2 regions of the Glaciimonas sp. GNP009 genome follow, and region 2 is predicted to be linked to the other one. Evidence: predicted binding sites of a transcription regulator. Region 2 holds the regulator's gene; the other holds the start of a gene.
The links. Region 2 encodes FNR, which switches genes on or off when oxygen is low (the NO sensors DNR and NnrR bind a similar motif). Its sites were predicted from a motif close to TTGATNNNNATCAA; they were not measured.
Positions count from the first base shown of each region.

Region 1 (15,406 bases), 2.9 Mb from region 2:
GCATTGCAGTTTTAATGAAGCAGGTTTGCCGCCAAAATATCTTCGGGTGCCTGACCGGGTGCAATCGACGCGTGGTGCAATACGATGCGCCAACCGCTTGGCGTTTTCATGTAGGCGTTGGTGGTCAGGATATGCATCTCCTGGCTTTGTTCGCCGCTTCGGTTTATATCTTCAACGAGGTTATGAATGCTGGTAGACATGTTGTGCGAGACGTGAACTTGGCGGGCTCTGATATGCACGCCACCGCGTTCAAACAAGGTCTCATACGCGCCACGAATTGCCGCGTGGCCGACCAGACGCGGGGCGCCTGGATGGACACAAACGATTTCTTCATCATCTGCCCACAACGCCATCATTGCCTCAATGTCGGCGCGGCTCAGTGCGTCGTAAAATGCGGTTTCGGCGTCATCGGCCGTGCCGTGTATTAGTTTTGCGCGTGGCATGCTTACTCCTGTTACAACATAAATCAGACTCCAAATAACGACCGAAAATGCCGTCCGTTAATCTTTATCAGTGCGTTGTCATTCGTGATTTTTAACGGTCTACATCTGATATGCCTTTAGTGATCTTTTTAGTGACCTTTAATGACAGCGCCAGCCTTCATTGCATAATTTGTGCCGCAATATGGACATTTGGCACTTCCGGTTTTACTCATATCCAAAAAGACCCGGGGATGTGAAGACCATATCGGCATCAGCGGGTTCGGGCAATGTGCCGGTAAGTCTTTTGCATCGAGTTCGACGACTGCTTGCGGGTTTGTTACTGTACTCATTTAATTCTCCGGATTGCCGTTTGCTAAGTGGTGATGATAATGTGCTATGCCACGTAACAACTAACCTTCACAAGTCGGTTCTCACGTGACACTACCTATTGGGGCTGATTTAAACTAACGTCAGCCATTCTTTATATTTGGACGATTTACCCCCAACCACATCAAAAAACATACTTTGAATTTTCTCCGTGATCGGACCGCGTTTGCCTTCACCAATGGTGCGGTTGTCCAGCTCGCGGATCGGTGTGATTTCGGCAGCCGTGCCGGTGAAGAATGCTTCGTCGCTGCAATAGACTTCATCGCGGGTGATACGTTTCTCGATGACCTCGATACCGCTATCGTGGGCCATCGTCAACACGGCGTCACGCGTGATGCCGTCGAGACAGGATGCGAGATCGGGAGTATAAATTTTGCCGTTCTTGACGATAAAAACGTTCTCGCCAGAACCTTCGGATACATAGCCGTCGGTGTCCAGCAGTAAAGCCTCATCGTAGCCATCGGTCAGCGCTTCCTGATTTGCCAGGATCGAGTTGATGTAATAGCCGCTCGCCTTTGCCCGCACCAGCGATACATTGACATGATGGCGGCTGAATGAGGATGTCTTGACGCGAATACCTTTAGCCAAACCATCGTCACCCAGATACGCACCCCATGGCCACGCCGCGATGGCGACATGGATAGTGTTGCCCTTTGCCGAGATACCTAATTTTTCCGAGCCGATCCAGACTAGCGGGCGCATGTAGCAGGATTCCAACTTATTTTCGCGAACCACTTGCAGCTGCGCGTCGATTAAAGTCTGTAAATCGTAAGGCACCTTCATCTGAAAAATTTTAGCCGAGTTCAACAGGCGCTGTGTATGCTCCTTCAGCCGAAAAATCGCCGTTCCTTCCGGCGTCTTGTAAGCACGTACACCCTCAAAGACCGCCATACCGTAATGCAACGAGTGCGTTAATACGTGAATATTGGCATCACGCCAATCGATTAATTGACCATCTTTCCAAATTTTCCCGTCGCGGTCTGCCATAGACATAGTGAAATCTCCGGTGATTCTGTCATTGGGGATTGTCGAACCGTGTTTAGCGCGACAAGCAACAACATTGTCTGAACATTTTAACGGATTCAGAACACCGTCACCCTTAAGAATCGCAGTTCCGCCGCAACTTTGTTTGGCTTTTCTTTTGTTGTGACAATGCATTGTTGGGGCCAAGGCGTTTTAAAGTTGATAACGCTAAATAACGCGGTAAAGTTGGTTTAGGGCTAATTTGTTCACATTGATAACGCTTCCTGACTGGCGTGATGATCCTGCATCGTTGATCGAAACGACGCCATCTTCCCTTATTGTCGTAGCAACGTGGGGTGGTGGGAAAATATTAGCAAAGCCCTTGGTTAGGTGACTGTTAACCTCACTTTGATCGGCGTAATTAAAGCAAGTGGGGATTTTGGTTTGGATTATGTTGCTTAATCGTAATGCTCAAAGGCAAGTCAAGCCAAAACGGTGTTTTTGATAGGGCGAGTGGGGTAAAATAACGCCTTTTCCTCCGGACATCTGCCTGATCGACATGAAATTTAATCGACTGAGCGACTTGATCGCGCAAGACCAACTTCAGGGAAAGCGTGTGTTCATCCGCGCTGACCTTAACGTGCCACAAAATAACAACGGTAGTATTTCTGAGGATACCCGCATTCGCGCCTCAATTCCGGCGATCCGCATGGCGCTCGACGCTGGTGCGGCGGTGATGGTGACCTCTCATTTAGGGCGACCGACCGAGGGCGACTTTCAGCCAGCTGACACGCTTGCACCGATTGCTGCCCGTATGGCGGAACTATTAGATCAGCCTGTCGAATTGCGTCAAAACTGGGTTGACGGTGTTGAAGTGGCGCAGGGTCAGGTTGTATTGCTAGAAAATTGCCGGGTCAATAAAGGCGAAAAAAAGAATGACGACGCGTTGGCGCAAAAGATGGCCGCCCTTTGTGACATTTACGTCAACGATGCATTTGGTACCTCGCATCGGGCTGAAGCAACAACGCACGGAATCGCCAAATTTGCACCAATTGCCTGCGCTGGCCCTTTGCTAGCTGCAGAACTGGACGCGCTTGGCAAGGCACTCAATCAACCCGCTCGTCCTTTGGTGGCGATTGTCGCTGGCTCTAAAGTGTCGAGCAAACTGACTATACTCAAAGCGTTGTCGGATAAGGTCGATAATCTTATCGTTGGCGGTGGCATTGCGAACACGTTTTTGCTGGCAGCTGGCTTCAAAATCGGTAAATCTTTGGCAGAAGTCGATTTGGTCGATGATGCGAAGGCTATTATTGATCTGATGGCCCAGCGCGGTGCATCGGTGCCAATTCCGGTTGACGTCGTGTGCTCTAAAGAATTTTCGGCGGCAGCAACTGCCGTTGTAAAAGACGTTAAAGACGTTGAAGATGACGATATGATTCTGGATATCGGGCCTAAAACAGCCGCTATATTGGCCGAGCAAATTGCGAAGGCTGGTACCGTGGTGTGGAATGGTCCCGTAGGCGTATTTGAATTCGACCAGTTTGGCGAAGGCACAAAAGTACTGGCGTTGGCGATAGCAAACTCGAAAGCCTTTTCGATTGCTGGCGGTGGCGACACGCTGGCGGCGATAGCGAAATACCAGATTGCCGACAAGATTGGTTACATCTCGACCGGCGGCGGCGCTTTTCTGGAATTTTTGGAAGGTCGGACATTGCCTGCGGTAGAAATTTTGGAACAGCGCGCTGCCGGCTAGAATGCTGTTGACGTTCCGGCGCGTTGGTCATGCATTGGTAATATTTATGCGCCGGCGCTTTAGATGATGTTTCTCTTGGCGCGTGGTTCCTGACTGAATAAATGTTAAGACATTGCAGATCTTAGCGAGCAGTGAGGTAGCAATACTTAAGTAGCAATTAGTAGGTGGGAGTGAAAATAGGGAGTAAAACTAAAATCTGCCGAAGCAGATGACTTAGCATTAACGTGGTTTTTAACGTAGTTTTAAGTACTCACTTCACATAAAGGTTGTCATGCAAAGAGCTACCAAGATCGTCGCCACTATCGGACCTGCATCAAGCGATGCCGAGACTTTAACGCGGATGTTTAACGCAGGTGTCGATGTAGTACGTTTAAATTTTTCGCATGGCAAGGCGCAGGACCATATTGATCGCGCCCTGCTGGTGCGTGAAATAGCGGCTAAGTGCGGTCGTCAGGTAGCGATCATGGCCGATTTGCAAGGTCCGAAAATTCGCGTTGGTAAGTTCGAAAATGGCAAGATTGAGCTGGTAAATGGGTCTAAATTTATACTCGATTCCGATTGTGAACTTGGCAACCAGGATCGAGCCGGACTTGACTACAAAGCACTGCCGCGCGACCTGAAAGTTGCTGATGTGCTGTTATTAAATGATGGCCTGATCGTGTTGGTGGTTGAGCGGATAATCGGCAACGAGATTCATACCGTGGTCAAGATTGGTGGTGAGTTGTCAAATAACAAGGGAATTAATCGTCAGGGTGGCGGTCTATCTGCACCGGCGTTAACTTCTAAGGATATGGACGACATCAAGACGGCAATGAGTTTCCAGGCAGATTATGTCGCCGTATCATTCCCAAAAAACGCCACCGATATGGAAATGGCGCGGCAATTGGCGAACGTGGCTGGCGAAGCCTACAACCACAAACCGATGATGATCGCCAAGATCGAACGGGCCGAAGCGATTCCTGTTTTGCAATCGATTCTGGACGCTTCCGACGGTATTATGGTGGCGCGGGGCGATCTGGCGGTAGAAGTTGGTAATGCGGCGGTACCGGCGTTGCAAAAGCGTATGATCAGAATGGCACGTGCATCGAACAAGCTCACGATTACGGCAACCCAGATGATGGAGTCGATGATTGTGAATGCAGTGCCGACACGGGCTGAAGTATCGGATGTTGCTAATGCGGTACTGGATGGCACCGATGCTGTTATGACCTCGGCAGAAACAGCATCCGGGCGTTATCCGGTAGAGACGGTGGAAGCCATGGCGGCCATTTGTCTGGAAGCGGAAAAATCGGAAGACTGCAAGCTCGATGCCGATTTCCTGAATGTGACTTTTACCCGCATCGATCAGTCGATTGCTTACGGCGCGCTATTTACCGCGCATCATTTGCGCGTCAAGGCAATTGCGGCGTTGACCGAATCCGGTTCGACCGCGCTGTGGATGAGTCGGCATAACATCGATATCCCAATTTTTGCGCTTACGCCAAGCGTTCAGACCCGTCGCAAGGCCGCGCTGTATCGCAACGTAACAAGCCTGGAACTCGCCAAATCAACAGACCGTGAAGCGGTCCTGAAAGATGCGCAACATCTGCTGGTGGCGCAAGGCGCGGTACAACCCGGTGATCTCGTGGTGTTGACGTGGGGTGAGCCAATGGGCCAGATCGGCGGCACGAATGCATTCAAAATCATGAAGATCGGTGAATACTGATTCATCGACGCACACCTATTTTATTACTATCGGAGTATCAATATGCCTCTCGTATCCATGCGTCAATTGCTCGATCATGCAGCTGAAAATAGTTATGGTATCCCAGCGTTCAACGTTAATAATCTGGAACAAATCACCGCGATCATGGAAGCCGCCGATGAAGTCGGCGCACCGGTCATCATGCAAGCTTCGGCTGGCGCACGCAAATATGCTGGCGAAGCATTTTTGCGTCACCTGATTGAGGCAGCGGTTGAAGCCTACCCGCACATTCCCGTAGTGATGCATCAGGATCACGGCCAGACGCCATCGGTCTGTATGGCGGCGATTCGTTCGGGCTTTACATCGGTGATGATGGACGGCTCATTGACCGCAGACGGTAAAACGGTTGCGAGTTACGAATACAACGTCGAAGTATCACGTAAAGTCGTTGAATTTTCGCACGCCATTGGTGTGACGGTTGAAGCGGAATTGGGCGTGCTAGGCTCTTTGGAAACCATGATGGGTGACAAAGAAGACGGTCACGGCGCCGATGGCAAAATGACGCGTGAACAGTTGCTGACTGACGTTGCTCAGGCAGCAGATTTTGTTCAGAAAACACAATGTGATGCACTGGCAATTGCGATTGGTACTTCGCATGGCGCTTACAAATTTTCGCGCAAGCCAACGGGCGATATTCTGGCCATCGAGCGTATCAAGGAAATCCACGTACGTATCCCAAATACCCATCTGGTGATGCACGGTTCGTCGTCGGTACCGCAAGAATTGCTGGCGGAAATTCGTGAATTTGGCGGCGATATGAAAGAAACCTACGGCGTTCCAGTCGAAGAGATTCAGGAAGGTATCCGTCACGGCGTTCGCAAGATCAATATTGATACCGATATCCGTCTGGCAATGACCGGTGCGATTCGCCGTTATCTGATTGAAAATCCAAGCAAATTCGATCCACGCGATTACCTGAAGCCAGCACGTGAAGCGGCTAAAGCAGTGGTAAAGGCGCGTTTCCTGGCGTTCGGTTGTGAAGGTATGGCCGCCAAGATCAAACCAATGTCATTGGAAAAAATTGCAGACAAGTACAAAAAAGGCGAACTTTCGCAGATCGTTCAATAAAGACTGATTTAAGATCGGACACGCGTGGTGAGCGGAGCGCGATGGTAGAAGCAATAATGGAGAATGCGGAATAGGCCTTAATGTGAATTTTTATGTGGCCTATTTTGTATTTTATTTATCCTTCAATCTGTCGCTTTTGTGCCTACCCGCAAACCGATCTTAAAAATGTCAGTGAACGTGTAACAAGCTGGTGAACATGCAATAAATCGTTGAATGCGTAATAATCGACATTAAAAGACCAGGCGGAGATTATTCTCCCCGCCTGGTTTCTACTTTTGGAACCACCATGACAAGCCTATATAAATCTTCCATTAAGTCGTTGCCACTGCTGGGTACCGGAAAAGTGCGCGACAACTACGCGGTCGGCACTGATAAAATTTTGATACTGACCACAGACCGCTTATCTGCCTTTGATGTCGTGATGAGTGAGCCGATTCCCGGCAAAGGCAAGGTATTGAATCAGATGAGTGATTTCTGGTTTGAGAAACTGGCTGGCATCGTACCGAACCATCTGACGGGCATTGCACCCGAAAGCGTCGTTGCGCCGGATGAAGTGGATCAGGTTCGTGGTCGTGCAGTTGTTGCAAAGCGTCTGGAGCCAATCATGGTCGAGGCGGTGGTGCGTGGTTATATCATTGGTTCGGGATGGAAAGATTACCAGGCAACCGGTGCAATTTGCGGCGTGACTTTACCCGCTGGATTGCAACAGGCAGCAAAACTGGATGAGCCAATTTTCACGCCAGCGGCCAAAGCCGAAATGGGTGAGCATGATGAAAACATTAGTTACGACGATATGGAGCGCCGGATCGGTACTGAACTCTCGGCTAAAATTCGTGAAATCAGTATTGAGTTATACAAAACCGCAGCCGAATACGCTGCCACGCGTGGCATTATCATCGCTGATACCAAATTTGAATTCGGTCTCGACCAACAGGGCGTGTTGCATTTGATGGATGAAGTGTTGACGGCTGATTCGTCGCGTTTCTGGCCTGCAGAAAGTTACGCGGTCGGCATTTCTCCGCCATCATTTGACAAGCAGTTTGTGCGTGATTATCTTGAGACAGTCACAAGTTGGCACAAGACAGCACCCGCGCCAGCATTGCCGGTCGATGTCATCGAAAAAACCGGTGCGAAATATCGGGAGGCGTTAGAAAGCCTGACCGGTCAAAAACTGAAGGAGTAATGATGGACGCAAGCCAAAAAGAATCACCGCTGATCGGTGTGGTCATGGGTTCGTCCTCTGACTGGGATGTGATGCAACACGCCGTCGCGATATTGACGGAGTTTGGCGTCGCGCATGAAGCGCAGGTGATTTCCGCACATCGCATGCCGGATCAGATGTTTGCCTATGCCGAGACAGCGCGTGAGCGTGGCTTGCGGGCGATCATTGCTGGTGCGGGTGGCGCTGCGCATCTGCCCGGCATGATCGCGGCTAAAACCATCGTACCGGTGCTGGGTGTGCCGGTGCCCTCAAAGTATTTGCGGGGCGAAGATTCGTTGTTGTCGATCGTCCAGATGCCCAAAGGGATTCCGGTGGCAACCTATGCAATTGGTGAGGCCGGTGCGGCAAATGCAGCTTTGTCTGCGATAGCAATGTTGGCTTGCACTGATGATGTGCTAGCCGAAAAGTTGCTGTCGTTTCGCGCCAAACAGACGCAGTCAGCACTTGACATGACATTACCTCCGGCGTGAGCCGTTAGCAAAACTCGATCAAACTAACAAGAAGCAAGTATGAAGCAAACTTTACCTTTGAATGATACGGCCTTGATTCCAGCGACGACGCCGGCTACATGGCTTGGTGTGATGGGTGGCGGTCAGTTGGGGCGCATGTTTGCACACGCGGCGCAAGCAATGGGTTATAAGGTTGCGGTGTTGGAACCTGCTCAGGATTGTCCCGCCGCTCACGTTGCGGAGCGGCACGTTTTGGCAGATTACGATGACGAAGTTGCTCTGGCAGAACTGGCCGCGTTATGTGTGGCCGTAACGACAGAGTTTGAAAATGTGTCGCATCATAGTCTGGCATTTTTAGCCGAAAGTACCTTCATCGCACCGAAGGCTGCGTGCGTTTCCATCGCGCAGGATCGCATCGTAGAAAAAGAGTTCTTCACGCAATGCAGCGTCCGTTCAAAAGTACTTCCTGCACCCTATAAAAGCATTGCGTCACTGGCTGACATTGACAGCGTACCTGCCGATCTCTTCCCCGGAATATTGAAAACAGTCCGCTTGGGTTATGACGGCAAGGGGCAATCCCGGGTGACTGATTTGGATGCGTTACGTGCAGCCTATTCGGAAATGAACGGCGTCCACTGCGTCCTAGAAAAAATGCTGCCATTGGCATATGAAGTGTCGGTATTGGTTGCGCGCGGCGTGGACGGGCAGGCCGTCGTGTATCCGATTGCGGAGAACGTCCATCGCGACGGCATCTTGTTCACGACGACTGTGCCAGGACCAAATGTCGGTGTGGAAGCGGCGGAGCGCGCACAAAATGCGGCGCTGGCAATCATTGAGCAGCTTGGTTATGTTGGCGTACTATGCATCGAATTTTTTGTGTTGGCAGACGGTTCGCTGGTGGTCAACGAGATGGCGCCGCGTCCGCATAATAGCGGTCATTACACTATCGACGCATGCATTACGAGCCAGTTTGCACAGCAGGTTAGGGCGATGGCACGGATGCCACTGGGGGATGTAAGACAGCACTCTCCTGCGATCATGCTAAATATTTTGGGTGACGTTTGGTTTGACGCGGGCAGCGATGAGGCTCGCGAACCAGCCTGGGATAAGATCGCGGCGCTTCCCGGTGCAGCGCTGCATTTATATGGCAAAACGGAAGCCCGCCGCGCCCGCAAGATGGGCCATATCACCTTCGTCGCCCCGAGTCTGGCCCAGGCAAATGCGCAACTGGTTACCGCTTGCGCTATTCTAGGTATTGTTTTGTAATGAATGTGCCATCTGATCCTCGTTTGAACTCTGGCATGCCTGAGCTTGCTTCTAAAGCCGCCCCTAAAGACGCTTCTAAAGCTGGCTCTACAACCTCAACCGACGCTTTGATCATTGATATCAAGGCGATCCAGCGTGCGGCGCGCATGTTGGAAGCGGGTGAGTTGGTTGCGTTTCCAAGTGAGACGGTCTACGGTCTTGGTGCAGACGCAGAAAATCCCGCAGCGGTAGCGAATATTTACGCAGCCAAAGGGCGCCCTTCAAATCATCCTGTCATCGTGCATATCGCACCGGAGGCAGATCTTGGCTTTTGGGCGCAGGCTATTCCACCGCAAGCGTATCAGTTGATTACGGCATTTTGGCCTGGACCGCTGACGCTGATTTTGCAGCGTGCAGATCATGTTTCCAGTGCGCTTTCCGGCGGGCAGACTTCCATTGGTATTCGCTGTCCTTCGCATCCTGTTGCGCAAGCTTTGCTGCGCGAGTTCAAAGCTGGGAAGGGCGGCATTGCGGGTCCATCTGCCAACAAATTCGGTCACGTCAGTCCCACCACTGCGCAGCACGTACGCGATGAATTTGGTGACGGGGTCAACAGCCCCATTGCGTATGTGTTGGACGGTGGGCAGAGCGAGGTCGGGATTGAGTCCACCATCATCGACTTATCCCGAATAGCGACTCATGGACCGGTGCTTTTGCGACCTGGCGACATCAGTACAGCAGAAATCGCCGCAGTGTTAGGCGCACCCGTTCACGCCGCAGATAGTGGTGCACCGCGTGCCTCAGGGACGCTGGAATCACATTACGCGCCACTAACACCGGTATTACAGATAGCGCCGGTGGATTTGCTGGCAGCTTTATCGCAAATGCATCAAGATGGACAACGACTGGCTTTGATTTCTTACTCGGCTGGCGCGGAGAAAACTGTCCCGCTAGTCGCTCACTATCCGATGCCTGAAGCTCCGCATGGCTATGCTCATAATTTATACGCCGCCTTGCGTGACCTTGATCAAGCCGGGGCCGATATGATTGTCGTCGAGGCACCGCCTCAGGACAATGCCTGGCAGGGCATTAACGATCGCCTGCGCCGCGCCGCATATGCTTTGACAGATAAATTTTCCCAATACAAGCATCTGTAGTGGCTTTGAGGAAAAAATACCACACCCCAAGTATAGTCAAAAAGATTTAAAGCTGGCATAGTGCTTAAAGAAGAATAGCACGCACGTTCTTTTTAATGGCAAAGTGTAATGATGAATTGCGACAATATCATCTAATAGCTATATGCCTATAACTAAAAATAAATAATAATAGAGCGCCGCCGGATTAATCCTTGTTCATTGGCAGGCGCCGAAATAGTAATGACAGTAGTTGCAGGGAACAAAACCCAACGCACTATTTACATTTGATTTAAGTCAATCCTGGAGAAGACGCATGAAGAAACATTTTTCTGTACTACCAAAAATCGCAGCGTTAACCTTGCTGACAATGGCTGCTTTACCCGCTATGGCGCAGCAGGCTGGCGATAATATTGTTGGCTTGGGTTGGTTTCATTTGGCACCACAGGACTCAAGTCAAAACCTGAGTGTTTCTGGCCAAACTATTCCCAATACTGGCGCTGGTGTTGGCAATGCAGACACTCTCGGTTTGCAATTCAGTCATTTCTTTACCGATAATTGGGTGTTATCTGCCGATGCCGGAATACCGCCAAAATTCAAACTGGATGGCCAAGGCATTCTTCAAGGAACCCATATCGGTTCGGCTAAGCAGTGGAGTCCAGCGGTTTTGGTCAAATATTACTTCGGTGATAAAAATAGCCAATTTCGTCCATTCGTAGGTGCTGGTGCTACGTATGTCTGGTATACCGATGTGCAATTGGATAATGGTTTTCAACAGAAGTTGAGCGGCGTTATCAGTCGCGGTCAAACCGGTGCTTTGCGTACCAGCGCTGATTTAAGCAGTTCTTTGGCACCCGTTATCAGTGCCGGTGCTAGCTACAATTTCGATGCGCATTGGTCTGTGGGTCTCTCGGTTTCTTACATTCCGTTGAAAACAAGAGCCGACTTGACTACAAGTACGCCAAGTGGCGATGTGCACAGCACTACGAAGCTGACACTAGACCCTATCGTCAGCTTCTTGTCAGTTGGTTACAAATTTTAAATAATTGCTCAAGTTCGGCCCTGAAAGGGCTGAAGTAAAGGCTGGAACAACGGTTGAACTTAGGGCCGGACTAAAAAACCTCGATCATATCGAGGTTTTTTTTACGCCAGATTTCTGGAATACCGAAATCTGTGAAATCATGAGGGAAAGTATGCACGTGGGCACGGAGTACGTTAAAGTCACTATTAATGATAAATCCACAGGGGAATGCGTATGGCTAACGAAACTGCAGTGTTAGGCGGTGGTTGCTTTTGGTGTCTTGAAGCTGTTTATCAGGAAATCAAAGGAGTCGAACATGTTGAGTCCGGTTATACCGGCGGGCATATCGTGGAGCCGACTTATGAACAAGTGTGCGATGGCACTACTGGCCATGCAGAAGTGGTGTTAATCAACTTTGATAATGAAATCATTTCTTTTCGTGCATTGCTGGAGATATTTTTTACGATACATGATCCCACTACACTTAACCGGCAAGGCAACGATATCGGGACGCAATATCGTTCGGTTATCTATTATCAGTCGCCGGAACAAAAAGAAACCGCTAAGCATGTATTGGCAGAGATGGCGTGCGTATGGGATGCACCAATTGTGACAGAACTATCGCCTGTTGAAATCTATTTCAAGGCCGAAGACTATCACCAGAACTATTTCAAACAACACCCGCTTCAAGGATATTGCGCGTTTGTCGTGGCGCCAAAAGTTGCCAAACTGCGGAAAACCTTTATGGATAAGGTCAAAGCTTAATAGCGTGCTGTTTGACGTACGACGCAACCATTTTGTAGGAACAAAAATCTGACCAGGATTCATCCGGTCAGCACGTCCATACCGACTAAAAAACAAGCTCCTATTAGGAATTGACTTGGTCTTTGCATCGAACGTCTGGCCGCCGGAGGGGACCGAAATGGGGGCGCTTGTGCGCCATCTGGACTGGTCCAAAACCGCGCTTGGCCCAATGTCTGATTGGCCTCCGAGCCTTCGTATTGCTGTCACGATGGCGCTCGATTCGCCGTTGCCGACAATCGTACTTTGGGGACCTGATTTAATCCAAATTTATAACGATGCCTATCGACCGATTCTTGGGCTGCGCCATCCCGCAGCGTTCGGCCAGCGAACCAGGGATTGCTGGCCCGAAGTGTGGGACTTTAATGCGGTCCTCTATAACCGTGTACTCAGCACAGGGGAGCGCGTACATCTGGAAGACCAAGAGTATGTGATTGCTCCTTCCGGCATCTCTGAAACGCGCTACTTTACGGTCATCTACGCACCAACGCGGGATGAAGCGGGCGATGTCCGTGGCGTATTTGTGATCGTTGCCGAAACCACGCGGCGGGTTCTCGCCGAGCGTGAAAACATCACTTTGTTAAAAGCCACCCAATTTGCAGCCGGTCAATTACAGCATATGTTTGATCACGCACCCAGCTTTATGGCGCTTCTTAAAGGGCCTGAATATGTGTTCAATATTGTCAATGCTGCCTTCATGCGCCTTTTTTCGCGGTATGACGTACTCGAAAAAACGGTAGGGCAAGCGGTACCAGAGTTCGAAAGTCAGGGCTTGGTGAAATTGCTTGATCAAGTTTTCGCTTCTGGCGAGCCATTTTTGGCTTATGAAATGTCGGTGTATTTGAGAGATAGCGTAGATGGCCGCATCAAGGAATACCATCTGGACTTTGTATTTCAACCGATCAAGGATCACAACGGTGATGTTAGCGCTATTTTTGTAGACGGCAGTGATAAGACCGAACAGCGCCATGCGCGCCTTGAGCTGCGTCGATTGAATCAAAAATTGACTGACAAGGTGGTGTGCCTCGAAGAGGCGCAAACCGAGCTGTTTCAGTCTCGATCAACGTTGCGGAAGCTCATCGATCATCAGGAAAGTATTAAGGAAGACGAGCGCAAACGCATCGCACGCGACATCCACGACGATCTAGGAGCGGTCCTTACCGGTATCAAGGCAAATGTCTCCGTTTCCATCGACCGTTCTGCACGCGGTGGGCTTCCTGAAGATCCGCTGCTGATAGAAGCGGTTGAGCAAGCCGATGCGGCCATCGGAGCGGTCCGTCGAGTGATAACCGAACTACGTCCAAGCGTTTTGGATCAGCTGGGCGTCTGGGCCGCGTTGGAATGGTACGCCGGGATAATCGAAGAGCGCACTGGGCTGCAATGTCAGTGGAGCATTAGTGAAAGTGCCGCTGGAGTCGATTTGGATTCCGACCGCAGTACCATGCTATTCCGCATCGTTCAGGAAGCGCTCACCAATGTGGTACGTCATGCTGGCGCGAAGCAGGTAAAAATTAGAATTTTTCACTATAAGCGCACGATTATCGTCAAAATTAAAGACGATGGAAAAGGAATTGGTAAGCAACAATTACGCGACGGAAAATCCTGGGGAATTCTTGGCATGCATGAACGTACCCGGCATTTTGGCGGCGAGTTGAGTATCTCGGGCGCCTTGGGTGCGGGCACCGCGGTCATATTGCGACTGCCACTTAATTAGTCTGATATAACAATGGCGAACCGTTTCATAGACGCCTGCTTTTGAGGCCGAACCCACGGCCGACAATTGTCGCAGACGTCCGCTTTAGCCAAGCGGTTACCGTCTCATTGTTGCCATGGGGTAGTGTGTTTACAACGACTGAACCGAAACGATTTTATCGCATACGGATAGGGTCAGACGGCGTTGTCAGCCACTCCTTATCAGATAATATCTTTACTCACTATCGTAAATATATTTGCGTGACCAGGGTAGCGTTGCAGCGCTGCGACCAGACTTTCGACAGATGACCTGATATAGCGACATCCAGTCGCGCTCAAAACCATATGCACTGCCGGCAAGATACAGACGCCAGATACGAAACCGACGATCATCGGAAGCTTGCCTGACTTCGTCCGAGCGGGCCTCGATATTATCGGCCCATATGCTGCACGTTTTAGCATAATGGCGACGCAGGTTTTCGACATCCATGACCTCAAGGCCGCCTTCCTGCATTGTTTTGAGAACGAATCCAATATGGGGTAATTCACCATGAGGAAATACATATTTTTCGATAAATTCGCCACCGCCGTATGGTGACTCACCGTTATCGATATCGGTTGAGGTGATGCCATGATTCATGGCCACGCCATCGTCTGCCAGCAGTGATTGGATACGCGAGAAATACATCGGGAGATTTTTGAGGCCAACGTGTTCAAACATGCCAACGCTGGTGATCCGATCAAATTTTCCGGTGACATCACGATAGTCCTGTAAACGGATCTCAATTTGGTCAGTTAGTCCAGCTTGGGCCACGCGTTCTTTGGCTAATGCGTATTGATTTTCGGAGAGTGTTACTCCCACGCATTTGGCGCCGAATTTGTGTGCGGCACGCAACACGAGCGCACCCCATCCACAACCAATATCTAATAATGTCTGACCCGGTTGTAGTTGAATTTTGGTCAGAATATGATCAATTTTTTTAATTTGTGCAGTGTACAGATCTTCATCGCCGTTCTCAAAATAGGCGCATGAATAGACCATATTTTGATCTAACCACAATTGATAGAATGCATTCGAAACGTCGTAGTGATAATGGATCGCTTCAGCATCTTTAGCCTTGTTGTGGCGAATACTGCGCGTGACTCGGCCAAATTTTCCTTCGGGCTTCAGATAGGCGGCGGCTAGTCCATTTGCGACGGTAATGATTTCCTTGAGCTTGCCTTCAACCTCGATTTTACCTTCCACATACGCTTCGCCCAGATTTGATAATGAAGGTGTCAGCAGATAGGAGAGAGAAGAAGCATGAGGAACGCGAATGGTAACGTCGGGAGAGGGCGCGCTACTGAAGTCGAAACGCTGCCCGTTCCACAATTCAAGCCGCAATGGCAAAGCAGCGTGAGTGCGGATTTCTTCCACCCAATTTTCAAGTTTTTTTTCCCAGAACATTTTCTATTCTCCTCAGAATAATAACTGCGACTATCGAAAATACGCTTTTGCAAGCTTCA
Region 1 covers NZ_JBTGUV010000004.1:2,952,458-2,967,863, forward strand. The annotation lists gene ACXX82_RS13880 (YybH family protein) at 12-443, opposite strand; gene ACXX82_RS13885 (zinc-finger domain-containing protein) at 572-772, opposite strand; gene ACXX82_RS13890 (branched-chain amino acid transaminase) at 882-1,802, opposite strand; gene ACXX82_RS13895 (phosphoglycerate kinase) at 2,332-3,525, shown strand; gene pyk (pyruvate kinase) at 3,797-5,230, shown strand; gene fba (class II fructose-bisphosphate aldolase) at 5,273-6,337, shown strand; gene ACXX82_RS13910 (phosphoribosylaminoimidazolesuccinocarboxamide synthase) at 6,624-7,520, shown strand; gene purE (5-(carboxyamino)imidazole ribonucleotide mutase) at 7,520-8,029, shown strand; gene ACXX82_RS13920 (5-(carboxyamino)imidazole ribonucleotide synthase) at 8,069-9,274, shown strand; gene ACXX82_RS13925 (L-threonylcarbamoyladenylate synthase) at 9,274-10,410, shown strand; gene ACXX82_RS13930 (OmpW/AlkL family protein) at 10,703-11,428, shown strand; gene msrA (peptide-methionine (S)-S-oxide reductase MsrA) at 11,642-12,172, shown strand; gene ACXX82_RS13940 (PAS domain-containing sensor histidine kinase) at 12,288-13,922, shown strand; gene ACXX82_RS13945 (class I SAM-dependent methyltransferase) at 14,136-15,347, opposite strand.
Region 1: ACXX82_RS13930 (OmpW/AlkL family protein) is a predicted target of FNR. The motif match lies at 10,674-10,687, and genes of this name have one in related genera.

Region 2 (15,406 bases):
AACCTTTAACGATTCTGATGCTGGCTTCGGCGACGTCGATATGGCCGACATCCTGGCTGCCTTTGCGGCTTCCCGCCATGAGGGTGGACAACCGCGTCAACGTCGCCCTTCCCACGGGCAAGATTATGAAGTCAAGGCCCCGATCACACTTGAGCAGGTTTATGTCGGCGGCGAAATCGATGTGAATTTGAGTTTGCCGGAATATGATAAACAAGGTTTGATTCATCGCGTACCGCGGACCTTCAGAGTCAAGGTGCCAAAAGGAGCCGAAGACGGTCAGCGGTTACGCTTGCCAGGCAAAGGTGGGCAAGGGAGTAATGGTGGCAAAAACGGCGACCTTTATGTCGTCATGGTGGTTATTCCCCACCCGTTTTATCGCGTCAGCGAAAAAGATCTTTATATCGATCTGCCGCTATCTCCATGGGAAGCAGTGCTGGGTGCAACCGTCCAGGTTCCCACTTTGGGCGGTACTGTTGAGTTGACGATCCCACCCGCTACGGCGGCTAATCGACAATTTCGTCTGGCTCGGCGGGGTCTCCCTTCCGCCAACGGCGAAAATGGCAATTTGTTTGCAGTTGTTCGGATTGAGGTACCAAAGTCGGCGACGCCGGGTGAGCAAGCCTTGTTTGTAAAACTTGCCGCCGAATCAACTTTTAATCCTCGTGCACACTTCAATACAGGAGGTTAGTGATGCGTACGCATATTGTGGAAGCGGTATGGCTCAATGATGCAGGCCTTTGTTCGCTAGATCAGTTGGCAGATTATTCCGGATTGACGCTGGCCGAATTGCAGGATTTGGTCGAGATGGGCGAAATTGCACCGACCAGTGTTGATGCGGAAAATGATCTTTATCAGACACATTACATCGTGATTGCCAGAACGGCGCGACGTTTGCGGGATGATTTTGAGCTGGATGGTCACGGCCTGGCAGTAGCGCTTAATCTCTTAAGACGCATTCGTGAGCTTGAGGCACAGCTGACGCACGCGCAGGCAAAATTGCCGCAATGACTGTTTCGTGGTGGGTGTAATATGTTGGTGATGGCAGATCAATAAGTTTTCTACGGCTTGAACGCTGACTGCGCAGCATTTCATCATTAAATTATTGCGAAAACGAAGAGCCGTCGATTCTACTTTTATGCTTTTGTGCCGTTGAATTTGATTAGATTGATATTCGGTAAGCCAACACTCCGCATGGCCATTAATAAAACAAAGCGGCGCCACATCCAGAGATTGTGATGGAAATAGAATTAAAACTCCTTATTGCCCCAAGTGCGGTTAGCGCTTTTAGACGGCATCCTTTGTTAAAGCAACTGGCGATCGCCAAACCTTACCAACAACAACTTGTCAGCACCTACTTCGATGCGCCGGATTGTTATCTAATGCGCCATCGGGCAGGATTTCGGGTGAGGGAAGTTGATGGCAAATTAATCCAGACATTGAAAGCGGGCGGTCAGGTCGACAGTGGCTTGCATCAGCGCAACGAATGGGAGTCCGAAGTCACGGATCTCAGGCCTGACCTGCCGGCAATTCAGGCACTGTTGAAACCCCGATCCAGATGGTTCAAGCTGTTGGGTCGACCACAGTTGATGCAGCAACTCGCCCCTGTATTCACTACGCGGTTTCAGCGGCGTATCTGGATGTTGCGTTTGCCCGAAGGTGACGAAGTAGAGTTGGCTCTCGATCAGGGCCAGATTGTCTCTAGTCATGGCGACGGCGTTATTAGTATCCCGATTAGTGAAATTGAACTGGAACTTAAATCGGGGAAGGCAGGAAATTTATTTGCCTTAGCATTAGCGCTGCAAGAGACGATAGCACTAAGCGTCGGTAATATTAGTAAGGCTGAGCGTGGTTACGGATTGTATGCACCGCAACCACCGGCGATAACAACGGCAAGCGCTCTTGCATTATCAGCTAAAAAGACGATAGGAGAGGGTTTTCAGATAATTCTTGCCCATTGTCTGGAGCAAATTCAAGGTAACGAAGCTGGCATTAAATACGGGACCGATGCCGAGAGCGTACATCAAATGCGGGTTGGCGTGCGCCGCCTGCGCTCAGCGCTCGTGATTTTTAGAGACCAGTTAGCAGAACCGGAGTTTTTACTGGAGGAGTGCAAGTGGTTGGGTAGACACTTAGGAAGTGCACGTGACTGGGAAGTGTTTGCTGGTCCTACACTGGCCGCCGCGACATTCGGTTTCAACGGACCGCGGACCGTTATGCCGTTACAGAAAAAAGCCGCTGACTTTGCGAAGAAGAGCAGAAGTAATGCTGTCAAAGTTCTCAACTCTAGCCGGTATGCACGTCTTATATTGATCTTGGGCGCATGTATCCATGATGCAAATCAGCAGTTAGGGAAAAAGTCGGACACTGCCACCTCGCTACTGGAACGTGCTAATGCACCGTTGCGCCCTTTCGCCACTGCGCAGTTGCGTAGATATCAAAAGAAACTACGTCAGCGCGGAAAGGGGCTAAGTGCCATCGATGCGACAGAGCGTCACAAATTACGGATTGCGGCAAAAAAAATGCGCTATGGATTAGCGTTCTTTTCTTCGTTATATTCTGCAAAAAAAATCAAAACGTATCTTGCCGCCCTTAGCGTGCTGCAAGATACGTTAGGCGAATTAAACGATGCGCGTGTAGCTGATGGTTTATTACAGCAATGTACAGCGGGTAAGCCAAGACTGGCCGATGTTTCTGGATACGTGCGCGATTATGTCTCAGCGCATAACGAAATCAATCTTAAAAAACTCAATAAGCAATGGAAAAAAATTAAGCAGGTAAAGTCGCCTTTTTAAACGTAACAAATTGGTAGGCCCGATTTGATGTTGTGATCCATTAATGTTGCAGGAATAGCGAAAAGGTTAAGAGACAGCGACAGTAACGGCAGATGTTTCACAGCTTGGTTGACGTAAGGCATTACTACCGCCTGATATTTTTATCTGCTGAGTAGATTGGCGCTACTCTTTTTTGGACTTTCGCTCTTGGGTGGTGACTTTTTCACAGCTTGGTTACTTTCCCTCTACTAACATCAGCAAAGCGGGAACGTCTAATAATGTAATTTCGCGGTTGTTGACCTTCAACCATCCCATTTTTTTAAAATGAGAAAGCAACCGACTAATAGTTTCGTTAGTCAGTCCTAAGTAGTTGGCAATTTCTTCTCGAGACATCCGTAATTGAAAATTCGTAGCTGAATAGCCGCGATTTTTATATCGGGTCGAAAGATTGAGCAAAAAAGCCCCAAACCGTTGCTCTGCGCGAAGATTCCCTAATTGCAGCATGGCGTTATGATCTTGTGCAATCTCATGGCTCATCATGCGATGAAAATAATGCAGCATGATCGGGACATCTTTCAAGAGATTTTCCAAGTCCGAAAACGGCACTTCACAGACTTCACTATCCTCCAGCGCCACTGCGTTACATTGATGCCGATATGAGCTGATGGCCTCCATCCCTAGTAATTCACCGGTCATTTGAAATCCGGAAATATGGTGAGCTCCGTTGGCATTAACTTGATATGTCTTGAAATGCCCGACACGAATAGCATACAGATTGACGAATGGTTCGTTCATCCGATAGAGCGCACTATCGCGCGTAATGCGCCGTCTATGTTTAACAATTTGATCCAATCGATCAAGTTCGGCCTCGGTGAGTCCGATTGGAAGGCATAGGTCGCGCAAATTGCAGTTCCCGCAATGCGTCTTTACGTTCATGACGTGTGTCGGATGTGGGGAGAGAAATGGGACTGTATTAACCATCGTGACTGATCCCTTTAAAAATAAAAAGACGCGGACGGGATGCGATATTTCTAAACCAGAATCGCCACTAAGGCGTTGATTTTCTGATTTGTTGACGATAAATTTTGATGTGGATCAGTTATTAATGTTGTCTTTATGATTACAATTGTAATCGCAATTAACTGTTCTGCAAGTCAATTTTGGAGCTTATTGCAGTCATGGGGATCACAGATTTTTAGGTGTGTTAATTTTTTGTTGATCGTATCGCTTTTTAGCCAGTATTGATCTTCCAAGGATATTTCAACAATTCGTCCAATTATGTAAGCCGTTCTCGATATTGTGGGCCAGTCAGCAGATATGCCACTTGTTGAGGTTTGAGCTCAATAGACACAGGTACAACCCGTGGCTTCGATACTGAATAGAATTTTCTTGAAAGTACGAAAATAGAGGATAGGCTGAATGGAGAGCTTTCGTTAACAAGTGAAATTGCAGGACTTATCTGGCGTCAACTATTCCTGCTATTTATTGACGTGTCATACCGGTTTTATTTATTAACCTGTTATCACGGCTCCCTTATAGGATCACTGATAAGACGTTCCAATAAGACGCTCAAATCACGCCCATGTGATGGGCCTACCGGGGAATGTACATGAAACGCACCATCAAAGTAGCTAAATCGAATATTGGTGTTTTATTGCTCTGGGCTTTATTACCTTTGTGTTTTTACGAAAACACGTTCGCAGAGTCGCCCGATACGCGACAAAAAATATATGGTGTAGAAGTACAACGGGATACCTATTTAAAAGCGGTGCGCCAGCAAATTGCCGACTTAAAAATCAAAATTGATAGTCTTAATGCTAAGGCCAAGAAGTCAGGTCGAGTTGCGAGACTGCGTATGGAGCCGACTATTCAAGGCTTTCAAAGAGATCTGAATGATCTTGATAAAAAAAGCATGGATTTGAAAAATAGTGGACTGAATGCCTGGGAAGAATTAAAAACCGACCTGGATGCTTCCATAAATAAATTGCGCTCAGCAGTTGATGGAATGTCGCGTTAATACAAATCTATCTTCCCGCCGTCAAGCGATCCAATCTGCAATTACGCACTTACAGCGTGGAAATGATTGTTTCCACTAGTACTGCTGCGCTTTTCAAATACACTAAAGCAAAGATCTACGTGCGGTGCTCCTGCTTTTTCACGCTCACTGAGCGTGTATCGATATAATTGCGTTGAAGCAGTATTCTGTGTAGGCACAACGATTAGAGGGCGTTGATGAAAACGCCTTAAACGGTTCGTTCACCGTCGGCTAGTCGCCCGGAATTCGCAAACTTTACACCGATTTACAAAGTGTTTACTCGACCAACAATGACAAATATTATTAAACTATCGACAACTTCATCCTTATTTGCAACTTTATTTGAAACACTACGTAAAGATTATTTTTTTCTAATTTTATTCGTCATTTTGCTGATTTTGTCGGCTATTGCTCCCGAAAAAATTCAGCAGTATCCGCATTTGGTCGATTGGCCCACGATTGCGACATTGACCGGTTTGCTGGCGTTAACCAAGGGTGTTGAATTAAGCGGCTATCTGTCGCGCTTGGGCAGGCATTTAACGGTATTGATGCCAACTGAGCGCGCCCTTGCTGTTTTTCTGGTGCTCGCCACCGCATTTTTGTCGATGCTGTTGACCAACGACGTAGGACTGTTCGTCATGGTCCCGTTGACACTCAGTTTGCGCACCACGATCAAATTGCCGATAACCCGCCTGATTATTTTTGAAGCGCTGGCGGCCAATGCGGGTTCTGCGCTGACACCCATTGGAAATCCACAAAATCTTTTCCTCTGGCAGCTTTCACATCTCTCTTTTCAGGATTATGTGATCGCGATGTTACCGATGGTATGCATTTTTATGATTCCGCTGGTTTTATTGACCGTAGTTGCATTTCCCGGTTTAAAACTGATGGTTGAGGAGGATGCTGCGATGACCCCGATCAATAAAAAATTGCTTCTCATATCGCTGGCTATGTATGTGCCGTTTTTAATCATGACGGACAGGCATTATGCCGCCCCCGCTTTGTTAATGGTATTGGCGATCTTTTTATTTGCGCAGCGCAACGTGGTGGCGCGGATCGACTGGGCATTGCTGTTGGTATTCATTTTAATGTTTGTCGATTTACGACTGGTAGCGCAGTTGCCGATAGTTCATGCGTTGGTGGAGAGTGTCGGTCTTGCCGAATCGCAACGACTCTATCTTGCCGGTATCGTGGCGTCGCAATTCATCAGTAATGTCCCCGCTGCGATTTTGCTTGCGGAATATAGTGGCGACTGGCGATTGATCGCTTTCGGCGTTAACGTCGGCGGATTTGGTTTTATGTTGGGTTCACTCGCTAATATTATTGCGCTGCGTATGACACCGGACAAAAAGGCGTGGATCACCTTTCATGTTTACTCGATTCCGTTTCTTTTAGTTGTTGCTGCGTTGGTGTATGTCTGGTTATTTCTTTAGAAGAGAGTATTTTTTTTTACCCAAATAGCTGTAACGCGGATTTACTTGGATGACTTCTTGTTTGATTACTCGATCATGAGAATGAAGCGTGGCAAGCATCAATAATCCTTGATCGCTTCCACTACGATATGCAGCGTGACCGCATCGCTGACAAAAGGTACAAAACGTCCCAAGTGGTAATTACTTCGGAGAATTTTGACGAAGCCATTCGCACCGCAAGCCCGCTTTCCGTACAGCAACATAAAGCGACAATTGAAATTGGTTATTTCCAGCGTCACGTTATGGGTGACATCTTTAATAGTTAGATCGCCCTGGACCTGCTTGAGATTGTCTCCGTCAAATAGTAACTGCGAAGAGGTAAATAGTATTTTTGGATATTTTTCGGCATCAAAAAATTCGCTGGCACGTAGTGCTTTATTAAATAACTCGGTACCGGTATTAACAGATGCTGCTTCAATCTCGATCATGATTTCACCGGTTCCTGCAGCCTGATCAAACGCAATGTAGCCGCTGGTACGATCAAACCGATTGCGCTGCATCGATAAGCCCCAATGGCTATATTCGAATGACGAAAACGTATGGTCGGAATCAATTGTGAAGCGCTCCGTCGCACCCGAGCTTGAACCAGCACTTGCGCTAAAAGCGAGGGCGATCAGAATGATTAACCCATTTTTTACTTTGATAACTTTGGCGCGCATCAGGACTTCCCTCTAGGTTAACGGCCTTCAACCTTGGTGTTTTCTGGTGGTATTAGGTTCTTCGAAATTGCCGCTTTATAATAGGCCAAATGTTCCCTCCTAACGATCAAAATTTGCTGGTTATCGCCGAAGGCCTTAGCATTCCTCTTGCAGAAGTTGAGATGACCGGCGTGCGCGCACAAGGGCCGGGAGGTCAAAACGTGAATAAGGTGTCGTCCGCTATCCATTTGCGTTTTGATATAAACGCATCGTCACTTCCTGTTATTTATAAAGAAAAACTGCTGGCGCTGCAAGATCAGCGCATTACCAAGGATGGCGTGGTGATTCTGAAGGCGCAACAATCACGCAGTCAGGAACAGAATAAGGTGGATGCGCTAGAGCGACTACGTGCGCTGGTATTAGGTGTGACCGTGGTACAGAAGCGTCGTCGCCCTACGAAACCGAGTTATTCTTCGCAGCTTAAACGTGTTGAAGGAAAAACCCGGCGGGGCAAAGACAAGGCGATGCGCGGCAAAGTGATTTTGTAGGGTTTGAGCCGAACGTCAAGCCAAGCTAAAATGAGACAACAAAAATTAAGGTTTGGCGGGCAATGTGGCGATAGTGCCGACCATGCCATTTGGCAACATCAGCGAATTTACGGCGCATTGGCGTAATGCTTTATCTAACCTTAAATCCCACTCTGTAATACCTAAACAGAGACATTTAAGACTCGCTTCATATCGCGTCCACTGTTCCGCAAATGCAATCGCACGCTGGTTTTCGGGCTTGCTCAAAATACGGTTATAAATAGTGCTTCCGAGATAGTCTTGGGCTACCTGTTGCCAATCAGAAATGCTGTCGGTTCGCATCGTATCGATACCGATTTTGCCATACAAGTTGATGGCTGCGAGTGAAAAACCAGCTTCATGGGTTATCGACAGTCCAATCTGCTGATGAGGTAAAGCTAATCGGATGGGGTGACCGGGTTCAGAAATCAAGGGCACCGATTGCGGTGACATATCAAGCAAAATACCGAGTGTTTCACGCAGCGCCGCACGGACTAGCTTCCGGGCGCTATCACGGTTTGTTGTTTGCGGTGTAATGATACTGATGGCGAGAATCAACGGTTTTAGCTCGCCACCACCGACAGCCCTCATAGCGCGCACTTGCTGGATATGAGGAGCCGCTAGCGGCCAGGGAGTGACGGAGATTGGTTGCCCTGATTGATACGCTAGCATGATTCAGAGCGCGCAAATGACGTTCATTTCGATCCCTTTAACTCCGGTGCGGCAGGACAACCACGCCAACTGGTGCCAGCAGGTATTTGCTCGCCCTTCATAACAAGTGTCAGCGCGCCCAGCTTGGCGTTATCACCGACCACCGCGCTGTACAGAACTGCGCTCCGAGGCCCCATATAGACGCGGTTTCCGATGGTGACGTGATCGATCTTCATGACGCGGTCTTCGAACAAATGGGTTTGTGGACAAGCCAAAGCGTTGAGTTCGCTGTAGTCACCAATGGTGACGCAGTCAAATTCGGTAATGTCAGTGGTGTTGAGATACACGCCGCGTCCAATTTTACATCCCAGCAGGTTGAACGCCAGCGGTAGCCAAGGGGTTCCGCGCAGGTAATTGAGTAAGTTCGGGACAGCGATTCCCTCATACAGATTGGTTACGCCTTCAGATAGCCATACAAAAGGGGTCCACATTGGGACGCTGCATTTATGATAACGCTTTAATAATAACCATTTGATACAGACGATCCAAATAAACGTCCCGACGCCGTACATCAGCCCTGATAACGTCAGTAACCAGATTACTTCGCCCCAAAGTCCTGCACCGGCTAGCGGCATCAGGTTTAATACCAATGTATAACCGACGGCAATCACGATTGCGTGTGGTGAGACGATACGGAAGGCTTCTACTAAACCGCGACCAAGGCGGCGGCGCTTGGATGGTCGGAATGTTAAATGCTCAGGAAATCCGCTGACTTGCTCACGCGCTGGAAGGTTAATCGGCGGCGATCCTAACCAGACGTCGCCGTTGTGCATTTTGTCGTTGGCGGGTGCGCGCGAGTGAACGCCAATCAGGACGTTTTCTGGCAAAGTGGTGCCGTCGGGAATATAGGCACCATTACCGACAAAACTACGGCGTGAAATGACAGTTGGCTGCATCCGCATCCAGCCGCCGTCGATTTGCTCATCTCCAAGCAGAACGGCGTCGGCAATAAACGTTTCTTCGCCCAAAGTCAGCATATCCGGCACAACGCCCAGCGCAGTCGAAATTTCAGCGCCACGACCGACCTTGGCACCGAGCAGACGATACCAGAACGGTGCGTAAATGGTCGCGTATACGCCGTGCAGAACACTCAGGCTGGACTCCTGAATCTGGTTCACCAGCCATTTGCTGCAATATTTATTGCTCCGCACCGGCCAGCTACCGGCTTTGAGTCGCGGCAAAATACTCCAGCGAATGCCAGCCGAAAGTAACGCCGTACAGATAATCAACACCGCTGTCGCAGGGAAGGCCATCACAAAATATTTTGTTAGCTGGAAGGTTAACTGATTACTTTGTAACCATGGGAAGCGGTCATAGTTATCAAGCCAGTCGATCAGAATAAAACTAGGAAAAACCGGCATGAAGAACAGCGTGGTGATCAGTAATGCGCCTAATAAAAAGAATATCGATTCGCCAACTTGACGCTTACGGGTTACGGGTGGTCGTGGTGAGTTAGAGCGTTTGTCGAAAGCGCCCATATCTCGCGCCGGTGAACCACCCCAAATCCGGTTCGCCGGGACGGACTGACCATCGCTTAGCGCGGACTGTCCTTCCAGATGGCCGAATTCTCCAATAGTCGTGTTTCCCTCCATGACGACGTAAGAACCAACGTTGGCTTCTCGACCAATCGCAATCTGCCCTATGCGCAATTCACCGTGCTCTACACGTGCATTTTCAAAATTGACAGCATTGCCTATCGTTGCGCCGTCTTCAATGATGAGCAAATCATGTACGCGTAACATAATTGAACCAATTAACACCTCCGAGCCAATCCGCGCGCCGAGTGCGCGCAACCACCATGTGTAAATCGATGAGCCGCTAAGCAAATAGGTCGGCGCTGCCTCAATCAGACGATCAGTCAGCCACCAGCGATAATAGGTTAATCCCCACAGCGGGTAGCGCCCGGGTTTAAGGCGTCCTAGAATTAACCACTTGGCAGCAATAGCTATGCCGAATTCAAAAAACGTTGCCAGTAAAAATACGCCGACCGACATGACAATTGCACGTGGAATTGAATCTCCAGGATCACCGGTAAAGAAGTGATACGTAAAAAATGGTGCGAGCCATTGCATCATCCGCATTGCCACTAACCATGGCACAGCTGCGGCTTGGGCGGCTCCACAGAACCAACGTTTCAACGACGATGGAGCGATCCAGGTGGTATCGACTGCAACTGGGATTTCGGGCACTTCTGATAAAGCTGCGGCGATGCGACCAATCACGCGATTCATGTAGATGTCGCGTACGGTGACGTGGGCAAAGCGAGGATCGGTTCGCAATGCGGAAGCAAGTCGCGCGGCAAAGAGTGAATGACCACCAAGATCGCTAAAGAAGTCGGCATCACGACGAATAGGTTGACCGGGGAATAATTTGATCAATGCGGCGAATAACGCTTCTTCGGCTACTGTTTCTGCTGTGTCCGAGCCAACGCTTGCTGTCCCGACGGGGCTGACCGTAAGTGGACGTATTTTGAGGGCTTTTCGGTCAATTTTGCCCGATGTCAGTCGTGGCATCTCGCTCATCAACTCAAAAAATCCCGGCACCATGTACGGCGGCAGAAGTTTCCCGAGCGCTGCGCGCAGTGTGCCAGTAGCAATCGTTGCACCATTTTCTGGAACAATGAAAGCGATCAGTTGATCGATACCGTCATCATTGCGCAATATGACCGCGACTGTCCCGACGCCGGGTTGTCGCGCCAATACTTCTTCGATTTCGCCTAATTCGACGCGAAAGCCGCGAATCTTCACTTGATCGTCGGTGCGGCCCAAACATTGAACGCGTCCGTCAGTGTCGATCCGTGCCAGATCGCCGGTACGATACAGGCGGCCATCATGTGCGCCGGATGACCACGGATTGACTAAGAATTTTTCTGCGGTCAGGTCAGGGCGGCCGAGATAACCAGCGGCGACGCCAGGGCCGGTGATACACAGTTCGCCGGTATCGCCACGCGGCATCAACGTCAGACCATTTTCAGTCGCGGGATGAATGATTAGCATGCCGTAGTTTGGCAAAGGTGAACCAATTGTCACCGGTTCGTTGGCACGTAATGCCGCTAAACTGGCAGAGACGGTTGCCTCGGTCGGTCCATAGGTATTAAATATTTGTAGTCCTGGTTTAGCCCATCGATTGACCAAAGCCTCCGGACACATTTCTCCACCCAGATTGATCAGGCGCAGGCTTGGGATATCTTGATTAAACAATGCCAGCAAAGTGGGCACAGCGTGCAATACGGTCACGCCGTTTGCGGCCAATGCCAGCGGTAATGCCTCTGGATCGGAGGCGAGTTCTTTTGGCGCGATCCATAGCGTCGCACCAACCAGATAGCTGATCCAGATTTCTTCAAAAGACATGTCGAAAGCGACAGAAAATCCTTGGTAAACGCGATCTGACCCGCGCACGCCCAGTACCGCATTTTCGCTACGCAGAAAGTGGCAGATGCCGCCTTGGGTGATTTCGATACCCTTGGGCTTGCCGGTTGATCCGGATGTATAAATGACATAAGCCGGATGGGTGCTTAACAAGCCAGTACGACTTTGAAGCGGCGTTTCCAGCGGCGTAAGCAGATTTTCTATCGTCCAGAGGTGGCGACCAAGGTTCTCAAGCCGTGATGAAAACAAAGCGCAGGTAACTATACCCGGTGCGCTGGCATCTTCGAGGCAGACTGCAATACGTTCAACTGGGGTGTCAGCATCTAATGGTAGCCATGCTGCACCGGCTTTGGCTATGGCGGCTTGCATGATGAGCAAATCAATTCCACGTGGAAGCCATAAGCCTACGATTTGGCCCGGTTTTACACCTGCGTCAATGAGTGCGGAAGCGGCGCGGTCGGCGGCCTGATTGAGTTCTTTATAAGTGACGCATCGGTCTGCAAAAATTAACGCGATCTGGTCAGGCGACCGCCGTGCGGTGTCCTCCAGAAGATCTGCGAGAACTTCGTTGCGTATGAGTTCTGGCTGAATGGGGCCAAGTAGAATGTCAGGATGAACAACGGCTACTATTTCAACGATGCGAGCGAGCGAGGATGAGGTCATGAAGGGTGGTGCGGATCAAAGCAAAGATGTTAACACGGGCGCAATCTCGTAACATCGTCGCTTAAGAAATATCGCAGCCTTTTCATCAATTCAGCAACAACAATTGATAAACAACGGTTAAATCAGACTGAGTGCGACCTATCAGAAGTTGACGCCTGTATGGGGTGGTGGCGATAACTCCGGTCGGTTGGCGTAATTTGTCGCAAAATAATACCCACGTGGCCATTGCTGGCCGAGTGGGTATGCATGTTGAATAGATCCATTTTTAAAAATATTTACACAAACGCCCCAATTTTCTCCACCACGGCATTACGTACCGATCCGGTGACCACAAACGACTGCGCCATCAGAATATCGTCATGGAACCAGCGGTCACCGTCCAGGCAGGCCGGAATCTGGCGGCGGATTTCCTCGTAGGCGGCTTGCGTGCCTTGGCCCAATACAAAGTCTGGAAGCAACGTTTCGGTCATCGTCAGGGCTTGTGCGGCTAACAACATTTCAACGCCGATAATATATTGCGTGTTTGCCACGACTGTCGCGGCCTTGCGGGCGCACCAGGTCGAGTTGGAAACGTGGTCTTCGCTGTTGCCTTTGGCCGGAATACTATCAACGCTGCCGGGCATACACAAGGTGCGGTTTTCCATCACCAACGAACTCAACGAGCATTGCACCACCGGATAGCCGGTATTAACGCCACGCACGCCGCTCATCAGATTGCGCGGCAAGCCCCATGACAAGGTCGGATCGATCAGGCGGGCGACGCGACGTTCGCAAATACTACCCAAATCCGTCATCACCATCGCCATCAAATCCATCGCCTGCGCCAGATATTGGCCATGGAAATTGCCGCCGGAAATGATTTCAAAGCCGCCACCTTCTTTGCCGAATATCAAGGGATTATCGGTGGCCGAATTGATTTCCTTGTCGACGATGTTATCGATGTAATCGAGCGCATCGAACACCGGTCCGTACACTTGCGGTGCACAACGCAGTGAGTAGACATCCTGAATCCGCGCCGTGTACGGAATGTCAGTGCGGCGGGATTCTTCGGGAAACTGTACGGCGCGGGCTTCATGCGTGGTGCGGGTTGAACCTTTGAGTAATTTGCGCACGACCGCTGCCGTTTTGATTTGACCGGCATGGGGACGTGCCTGCTGAATGCGTGGATCAAAGGCGGCCATTTCGGCCCGCATTGCTTCCAATGTCAGGCCTAATGACAGGCAGGCATCGGTTAAGAGATGACGGGCATCGTGGGCCACCAATACGGCAACAGCCAGCGAAGCGGTGCAACCATTAATGAGCGCCGACGCATCCTTGGCTTGCAAATCAAATTTGACCGGCGCGATACCCGCTGCGGTAATGGCTTGCGGTGCGCGCATGCGCAGGCCCTGATACATGACTTCGGCTTCATCGAAACCGGCAATGGCCGCCGCCAGATACGATAGCGGTGCCAGATCGCCGGACGCGCCGACCGATCCTTTTTGCGGCATGATCGGGTGAATACCGGCGTTCAGAAAAGCCAGCAGACGATCCACCACTTCAACCCGCGGGGCCGAATAATTACTCGCAAAAGCGTTGGCGCGCAGCAACATCGTGGCGCGGCTGACTTCTTCCGAGAACGGTTCGCCGATCCCGGCGCAATGGGCCTTGATCAACTGGGTCTGAAACAAGGCGATATGTTCCACCTTGATACGGGTGTCTTTGAGCAAACCGACGCCGGTGTTGAAGCTATACATCATGGGCGCATCATCGTGCATCCAGGTCGCCTCAATAAAGTCGCGACTTTCTTTTAATGCCGTGCGGGAAGACTGCGCCAGCGTCACAGGCAGATGCGGCGCACGCGCCACGCTGACGACTTGCGCCGCGGTGAGGGTGAAACCGTCGATGGTGAGAGTGGTGGTGTTCGTCATTTTTCTTTCCAATTCCTGGGTTAAATTTTTTGTCTTGGAGATGTCTTAACTTTTGCCGTGCTTTAATAAGCCGGAAGCTTGACTGATCACAGATCCGTGTTGCGGCGTCAGATTCATCGTTATTTTTTAAATTGTTCGACAAAATGTGTGAATACTTGCGCTGCCAGTGCAGCATCTTCAGCAGTCATGATTTCATCAGGGTGATGGCTAATGCCACCGTTACCACAGCGGACAAACAACATCGCGACATCAGTAATTGCAGCCATCGCCATGGCGTCATGACCGGCACCAGAGGGAAGGTGGCGCACTGGCAAATTGCTGGACGCAATAGCCTTTGCCAATTGTTGTTGTAACCACGGCGCGCAGGGAACACTGACGGCGTCATGGGTTTGGCGGGTCTTGATGGTAACGTTGCGACGATGCCCGATCCGTTCAATCTCAGCGCGTACATCTGCAACGGCAGCTTGCCGGATCGTATCGTCACCGGCACGAATATCAATGGAAAAGAGTGCCTTGCCGGGAACGACGTTAGCAGCGCCGTTTGGTACATTAAACATACCAACCGTGCCAACCAATCCCGGCGTGCCCTGACACCTTCGTTCTATCAATAACCCTATTTCGGCCGCAGCCATCGCTGCATCGCGGCGCATTTCCATCGGCACGGTCCCGGCATGCCCAGCTAGTCCGTCGATTTCCACCATGAAACGAGAAGCACCGGAAATGGCGGTGACGACGCCAACCGGCAATTGCTCGTTAAGCAATATCGGTCCTTGCTCAATGTGGACTTCGACAAAGGCCAGCACTGATTCCGGGGCATAAGCCGCTTTGGCCAAACCGACCGCATGAAAACCGGAGGCCGCCATGACTTCGCGCATGCTTAGTCCAGCATCATCGAGATTATCGAGTACCGCCATATCGAAGGTGCCAGCTGCTGCACGACTGCCGAGCAAGGTGGCCTTAAAGCGGACGCCTTCCTCTTCAGCGAATCCGATGACTTCAAGCGCGAACGGGAAGCGTTTTCCTGCTTTATGCCATTGCTGAATGCAGGCAATGGGTAACAAAATCCCGAGATTACCGTCATATTTGCCGCCGTTTCTGACCGAGTCAAAATGTGATCCTGTGACGAGAGCGGGTGCATCCGCGGTGATGGCTTCATAGCGGCCAATGACATTACCCGCCATATCGCGCCGGACCTGCATTCCTGCCGCGCACATCCATTCGGCTAATTGCGCAGCTGCGGAGTGATGCGCTGACGTCAGGTAGGTGCGGGTC
Region 2 covers NZ_JBTGUV010000004.1:11,996-27,401, reverse strand. The annotation lists gene ACXX82_RS01275 (DnaJ C-terminal domain-containing protein) at 1-688, shown strand, start outside; gene ACXX82_RS01270 (chaperone modulator CbpM) at 691-1,008, shown strand; gene ACXX82_RS01265 (CYTH and CHAD domain-containing protein) at 1,236-2,792, shown strand; gene fnr (fumarate/nitrate reduction transcriptional regulator Fnr) at 3,006-3,707, opposite strand; gene ACXX82_RS01255 (sll1863 family stress response protein) at 4,381-4,788, shown strand; gene ACXX82_RS01250 (SLC13 family permease) at 5,097-6,239, shown strand; gene ACXX82_RS01245 (YceI family protein) at 6,338-6,937, opposite strand; gene arfB (alternative ribosome rescue aminoacyl-tRNA hydrolase ArfB) at 7,027-7,464, shown strand; gene ACXX82_RS01235 (4'-phosphopantetheinyl transferase family protein) at 7,510-8,154, opposite strand; gene ACXX82_RS01230 (Pls/PosA family non-ribosomal peptide synthetase) at 8,178-12,224, opposite strand; gene ACXX82_RS01225 (HAL/PAL/TAL family ammonia-lyase) at 12,500-14,134, opposite strand; gene ACXX82_RS01220 (allantoate amidohydrolase) at 14,254-15,406, opposite strand, start outside.